2 regions of the Salipiger marinus genome follow, and region 2 is predicted to be linked to the other one. Evidence: riboswitches for the same ligand, from Rfam matches in the RefSeq annotation. Region 2 holds a riboswitch; the other holds the start of a gene.
What was found. Region 2 has a riboswitch for thiamine pyrophosphate ahead of thiD (bifunctional hydroxymethylpyrimidine kinase/phosphomethylpyrimidine kinase). Riboswitches for the same ligand answer to the same signal wherever they lie in the genome.
Positions count from the first base shown of each region.

Region 1 (3,395 bases), on a different contig from region 2:
CTGATAGATCGCCAGTTCCACCGTGGTCGCCCGCGGGCCGCCACCCAGCGTCAGCGCCACGGCAAAGCTCGACAGGCAGATTACAAAGATCACCGCAAAGGCGCCGGGCGCGATGCGCGTCAGCATCGGCGCCTCCAGCGTGCGGAACAGCGCCCAAGGGCTCAGCCCCAGCGAGGCGGCAAGGCGGAACCGCTCTGCCGGGATGGCGTGCCAGCCCTGCAGCAGCAGCCGTGTCGCCAAGGGCAGGTTGAAGAACACATGCGCCAGCACCACGCCATGCAGCCCGTAAATGCTGAGCGTGGGCAGTCCTGCGGCGCGCAGCGCGCCGTTCAGCACGCCGTTCTGGCCGAACACCGCCACCAGCCCCAGCACCGCCACCAGCGTCGGCAGGATGAACGGCGCCCCCAGCAGCGCCACCAGCAGGCCGCGCCCGGCAAACCGCCGCCGCGCCAGCGCCCGCGCCAGCGGAACCGCCAGCACGGTGCTGACGGCCGCCGACAGCAGCGCCTGCCAGAGCGTGAAGCGCAGCGCCTGCCAATCGCCGGGGCCAAGCCGCCCCCAGTCGCCCGCGCGCCACAGCACCGCCGCCACCGGCCCCAGCACCAGCCCTGCCACCGCCAGTGCCGCCACTGCGGCAGGCAGGGCGCGCAGGCTCACTGCGACAGCGCCCGCCGCCACGCCTCGATCGCCTCGTCGCGCAGCGCCGCCGCCTCGTCTTCGGAATAGAACAGCACGGTCTCGGGCAGGTCCAGCTCGCGGAAACCTTCTGGCCAGCGCGCGCGCGGCAGCGCCGCCGGGAAGGACCAGTTGCCGGTCGCGATCATCTCCTGAAACTCGGGCGTCAGCAGAAATTCCATGAACTGCTGCGCAAGCTCCGGCTGGTCGGTGGAGGCGACCTTTGCCGCCAGTTCCACCATCAGGTAGTGACCTTCGGGAAAGATCGCGGCCTTCTTGCTGCGGTCATCCTCGGCGATGATGTGATAGGCGGGGCTGGTGGTGTAGCTCAGCACCATATCCGCCTCGCCCTCGGTGAACAGGCCGTAGCTTTCGGACCAGCCCCGGGTCACGGTCAGGATTTTGGGCGCAAGCTTCGCCCATGCCGCCTCGGCCTCCTCGCCGAACACCGCCTGCACCCAGAGCACCAGCGCCAGACCAGAGATGGAGCTGCGCGGATCCTGAAGGACGATCTTCAGGTCATCCGGCGCGTCCAGCAGCGCCTGAAAGCTCTGCGGCGGTTCCGCCAGCCGGTCACTATTGTAGACAAAGGCGGTGTGGCCGTAATTATAGGGCAGGAACGTGTCGTCCTGCCAGTCGATCGGCAGGGTCAGCGGCGCCAGATCGACGCCATGCGGCGCGAACAGCCCCGATTCCCGCGCCTGTTTCGTCACGTCGGTGTTCAGGCCAAAGACGACATCGGCCTCGGTCCGCGCGCCTTCCAGCAGCAGCCGGGGCAGCAGGTCGCCGGGACGGAACTGCAGGTCGCAGTTGCAGCGCGCCTCGAACATCTCTTCGATCCGGGGGCCGGGCCCCCATTCCGAAACGATGTAATCGCCCGCATAGACGGTCAGAACAGCGTCCTGCGCCAGAGCGGAACTGGCAGCCAGACATCCCGCGGCAAAGGTGATGGCCTTCATGGCATCCTCCATACTTGCGGCGAGAGGGCAAGACGGGCCAAGGGGCCGGAACCTTCCCTCCGCCGGTGTCAACCGGATCAGGTTCAACGGGTTCGCGTCGCGCATCTCAGCCGGTTCGATCCGGCACCCCGAGGTAGCGCCAGACCTAGCCCTGCGCCCCGGCTCTGGCAAGGTGAAATCCCTTGAGCGGCAGGCGGCGCTGCCCTAGGAGGGGCCGCAAAGGAGACCCGCCCATGAGCCTCAACACCTTCGGCCATCTCTTCCGCGTCACCACCTGGGGCGAAAGCCACGGGCCGGCGCTTGGCGCCACCGTGGACGGCTGCCCGCCGGGCATCGCCGTGGACGAGGCGGCGCTGCAGCGCTGGCTGGATCTGCGCAAGCCGGGACAGAACCGCTTTACCACGCAGCGGCGCGAACCCGACGCGGTGCGCATCCTGTCGGGCGTGTTCGACGGGCGGACCACCGGCACCCCGGTGCAGCTGATGATCGAAAACACCGACCAGCGGTCCAAAGATTATTCCGAGATCGCCGAGAAATTCCGCCCCGGCCATGCCGACATCACCTATTTCCAGAAATACGGCCTGCGCGACTATCGCGGCGGTGGCCGGTCCTCGGCGCGGGAAACCGCCGCGCGGGTGGCGGCGGGCGGTCTGGCCCGGGCGGTGCTGGCGCAGCTTATGCCGGGGCTGACGATCCGGGGTGCCATGGTGCAGATGGGGCCGCGCGGCATTGACCGCGCCCGGTATGACGCCGAGGAGATCGCCCGCAACCCGTTCTGGTGCCCCGATGCGCAGGCGGCGGCAGACTGGGCCGAGTATCTGGACGGGCTGCGCAAATCCGGCGAAAGCGTCGGCGCCGTCATCGAGGTGGTGGCAGAGGGCCTGCCTGCCGGTCTGGGTGCGCCGATCTATGGCAAGCTCGACACCGAACTGGCGGCGGCGATGATGTCGATCAACGCGGTCAAGGGCGTGGAGATCGGCGACGGCATGGCCGCCGCCGCGCTGACCGGCACCGAGAATGCCGACGAGATCTTCATGGGCCCCGACGGTCCGGTCTATGGCTCCAACCATGCGGGCGGCATTCTGGGCGGCATCTCCACCGGGCAGGAGGTGGTGGTGCGCTTTGCCGTCAAGCCGACCTCGTCGATCCTGACGCCGCGGCGGACCATCACGCGCGACGGCACCGAGACGGAGATCGTGACCAAAGGCCGCCACGATCCCTGCGTGGGCATCCGCGCCGTGCCGGTGGGCGAAGCGATGATGGCCTGCGTGCTGCTGGATCATCTGCTTCTGCATCGCGGTCAGGTGGGTGATGCGGGCGGGCGGATCGGCTGACCCGCCTCCGCGCCAGCTCCTGAGCCGCAGCGGCTCAGAACTCCTGCCATGAGACGCCGCCCCCCATAGCGGCGCGGATGGGCTGCACCATGACGGGTTGCGACGGCGCTGCCGGGGCAAAGCTGCTTGGCGGGGCGGAGACCGGCACCACATCGGCGAGATCCGCCCCCTCTTCGCCCACGAAGCGGCTCAGCTGCGCGCTCAGCCGCTGCGCCTCGCTGTTAAGCTGCTGGCTGGCGGAACTGGTCTCGCCGACCATGGCGGCGTTCTGCTGGGTCACCTTGTCCAGCTCTGCCACGCCCACGTTGATTTCCTGAAGCCCGGCGGCCTGCTCCCGCGCGGCGGTGGCGATCTCGGCGACCATCTCGGACACTTCGTTCACGCTTTGCACGATATCGGCCAGCGAGGCGCCGGTCTGCTCCACCAG
Region 1 covers NZ_JAYKSL010000004.1:115,931-119,325, forward strand. Annotated here, with positions in the region: gene VK682_RS07050 (ABC transporter permease family protein) at 1-678, opposite strand, end outside; gene thiB (thiamine ABC transporter substrate binding subunit) at 654-1,634, opposite strand; TPP riboswitch at 1,672-1,775, opposite strand; gene aroC (chorismate synthase) at 1,868-2,968, shown strand; gene VK682_RS07065 (methyl-accepting chemotaxis protein) at 3,003-3,395, opposite strand, start outside.
Region 1: it holds a riboswitch for thiamine pyrophosphate, as region 2 does, so the genes downstream of both, thiB (thiamine ABC transporter substrate binding subunit) here and thiD (bifunctional hydroxymethylpyrimidine kinase/phosphomethylpyrimidine kinase) in region 2, are expected to answer to the same signal.

Region 2 (3,395 bases):
TCGATCTGGTGCTGCTGGACTACAACATGCCGGGCATGGGCGGCCTGTCCGGCATGGACCGGATGCGCGCAGCGAACGGCCAGCGCCCCGTGGCGCTGCTGTCGGGCACCGCTACGCCCGATATTGCGGAGGCAGCGATCCGCAGCGGCGCCGCCGGGTTCATTCCCAAAACACTGCCTGCCCGCACCATCGTCAGCGCCGCCCATGTCATGGCTGGCGGAGAGATTTTCGCGCCCTACCGCTTCATGACGCAGGAGCCAAAGGGCAAGGGGGCGGACCTGACCTCACGCGAACGCGAAGTGCTGCGCGGTCTGTGCGAGGGGAAATCGAACAAGGAAATCGCGCGGGATCTCGACCTGCAGGAGGTGACCATCAAGCTTCACGTCAAGACGCTGAGCCGCAAGCTGGAGGCGCGCAACCGCACCCATGCCGCCATGATCGCGAAGGAGCTGAACATCGCCTGACCTGTCGTTTCCACCAGTTTCCAGTCCCGGCGCTGCCTTTGGACAGGCACTTGCCCCGGCCATGACCGGAAACCGTCGCCTCGCCCTTGCCACCAGCCGGTTGCAAGGTCACCTTCATCCCTCAGGAAGAGGGGAAGGAGACTGGCAGCGCATGAATGTCCAGCTACGCGATTTTACCTACTTTGTGGCGGTCTCGATCATGATCGGCTGGCTTCTCCACATCGGCAAGCCGGTTCTGCTGCCGGTCCTGATCGCCATGATCGTGGTCTATGTCCTGTCGGCGGCGGCCCAGCGCATGCAGTCCATTCCGATTCTCGGGCGCCTGCCGGGATTCGCCCGCCGCGCGCTGGTGCTGTTTCTCTTCGCCATCGGCATGCTGCTGCTGTTCAGCCATATCGTCGACAGCTTCACCAAAGTGGCGCAGGCCCTGCCGAAATACGAATCCAACCTCGAAGGGCTGGTGACCCAGTCCGCCCGCATCATGGGGATCGAAAACGAACCGACATGGGAAACCATCCGCCAGTCCACCATCGACCGGCTGAACGTGCAGCAGATCGTGACGCCGGTGCTTTACTCCCTGCAGGGGCTGGGCGGGATGCTGTTTCTGGTCGTGCTCTATGCCTCTTTCTCCATGGCGGAGCGTGCGCGGATGCCCGCCAAGCTGACGCAGGCGCTTGGCGATCAGGACCGGGGGGCGCGCACGCTGGATCTGCTGCGGCGGATCAACACGCGGGTGGGCGAATACCTGTCGGTCAAGACCGTGGTCAATGTCATCCTCGCCGGACTGTCCTATGGGGTCATGCTGCCGTTCGGGCTGGAATTTGCGCTGTTCTGGGCCATCCTGATCGGGTTCCTGAACTACATCCCCTATATCGGCTCGATGGTGGCGGTGATCTTTCCGGTGCTGCTGGGCCTTGCCCAGTTCGGCGATCTGGGCACCGCGGCGCTGCTGGCGCTGGGGCTGACCGCAGCGCAGATGTTCGTGGCCGGCGTGCTGGAGCCGCGGATGATGGGCCGTGCCTTCAACCTCAGCCCCTTTGTCGTGCTTTTCGCGCTGGCCTTCTGGAGCGCGCTCTGGGGCATTCCCGGCGCGGTTCTGGCGGTGCCGCTCACCGCCAGCCTGATCATCGTGCTGGGGGAAATCAACGCGACGCGGCCCATCGCCATCATGCTCTCCGCCTCCGGGCGCATCTGAAAACCGCCGTCTTGCACCTGGCTCCAAACTGATTTAGCGTTCAACCATTCCGTCGGGGTGCCCTGCAAGGGGCTGAGAGGCAGCCGCCAACCCGTCGAACCTGATCCGGGCAATGCCGGCGTAGGGAACGGGACCACATCTTCGGTCGTCACAGGCCCGGCATGCGCCCGTTTTCCATGGCACCCCAAGCTTGGAGGACGCGCATGGGAGGAATCCCCAGACTTCTGATCGTGGCCGGCTCCGATAGCGGCGGCGGGGCGGGCATACAGGCCGACCTGAAATCCGCCTCGGCGCGCGGCGTCTATGCAACCACCGCCCTCACCGCCATCACCGCCCAGAACACCGTGGGCGTGCAGGCGGTGCAGGTGCTGCCGCCTGATCTGGTCGCGGCGCAGATCGCGTCGGTTCTGGACGACATCGGCGCGGATGCGGTCAAGATCGGCATGCTGGGCAGCGCCGGGGTGACCATGGCGGTGGCCCGCGCGCTGGCCAAGACCACAGCGCCGATCGTGCTGGATCCGGTGATGGTCGCCAAATCCGGTGATGCGCTGCTGGCGCCCGAGGCCGAACAGGCGCTCTGCACGCATCTGCTGCCCCGCGCCGCGCTGCTGACCCCCAACCTGCCCGAAGCCGCGCGGCTTCTGGGCACGGCCCCCGCCCGCTCCCTGCCCGAGGCCGAGGCGCAGGGCCACGCGCTGCTGGCGCTTGGCGCGGCGGCGGTGCTGATGAAGGGCGGCCATGCCAGCGGCACCACCTGCAGCGATCTGCTGGTCACGCCGCAGCGCACCCACAGCTTCAGCGCGCCGCGGCAGACCACCCGCAACACCCATGGCACCGGCTGTTCCTATGCCTCCGCCATTGCCGCCGAACTGGCCAAGGGCGTGGTCCTGCCCGAGGCGGTGGCCCGCGCCCATGGCTGGCTGCAGGGTGCGATCCGAGCCGCCGACAGGCTTGGGATAGGCGCGGGTCATGGCCCGGTGCATCACTTCCACGAGGTCTGGCCATGACCGTCACCATTCTGGGCGCGGGCGTCGCCGGGCTCTGCACCGCGACCGAACTGCTGCGCTGTGGCATCGCGGTGCAGCTGGTCGATCCGTCGGGCGGACCGGGGCCGCAGGGCTGTTCATGGTGGGCGGGCGGCATGCTCGCGCCCTTCTGCGAAGGCGAATCCGCCGATCCGCAGATCGTGGCGCAGGGTCAGGAGGCCGCCGACTGGTGGCAGCAGGCGGGCGCAGAGGTGACCCGCGCGGGCTCGCTGGTGGTGACGCTGCAGCGCGACCGGCAGGAGCTGGACCGCTTCGCCCGCCGCACCTCCGGCCATGTCCGGCTTGACCGGGAGGGGCTGGCGGGGCTTGACCCCGGTCTGGCCGACCGTCACGCCAGCGCGCTCCACTTCCCGACAGAGGCGCATCTGGCGCCGCGACAGGCGCTGTCGGCGCTGCGCGACGGGCTCGCGCGGCAGGGCGTGACGGTGCAGCCGGAGGCCCCCGCGCCGGGGCTGACCGTCGACTGCCGGGGCCTTGCCGCGCGCGACCTGCTGCCCGACCTGCGCGGCGTGCGCGGCGAAATGGCGGTGCTGCGCGCGCCCGGCGTGACCCTGCCCTGCCCGGTCCGGCTGCTGCACCCGCGCCATCCGCTGTACATCGTGCCGCGCGGCGACGGCGTGTTCATGCTGGGCGCCACGCAGATCGAAAGTGCGGCGCGCGGCCCCGCCACGCTGCGCTCGGTGGTGGAAC
Region 2 covers NZ_JAYKSL010000001.1:7,752-11,146, forward strand. Annotated here, with positions in the region: gene VK682_RS00035 (response regulator transcription factor) at 1-464, shown strand, start outside; gene VK682_RS00040 (AI-2E family transporter) at 616-1,659, shown strand; TPP riboswitch at 1,703-1,803, shown strand; gene thiD (bifunctional hydroxymethylpyrimidine kinase/phosphomethylpyrimidine kinase) at 1,863-2,666, shown strand; gene VK682_RS00050 (FAD-dependent oxidoreductase) at 2,663-3,395, shown strand, end outside.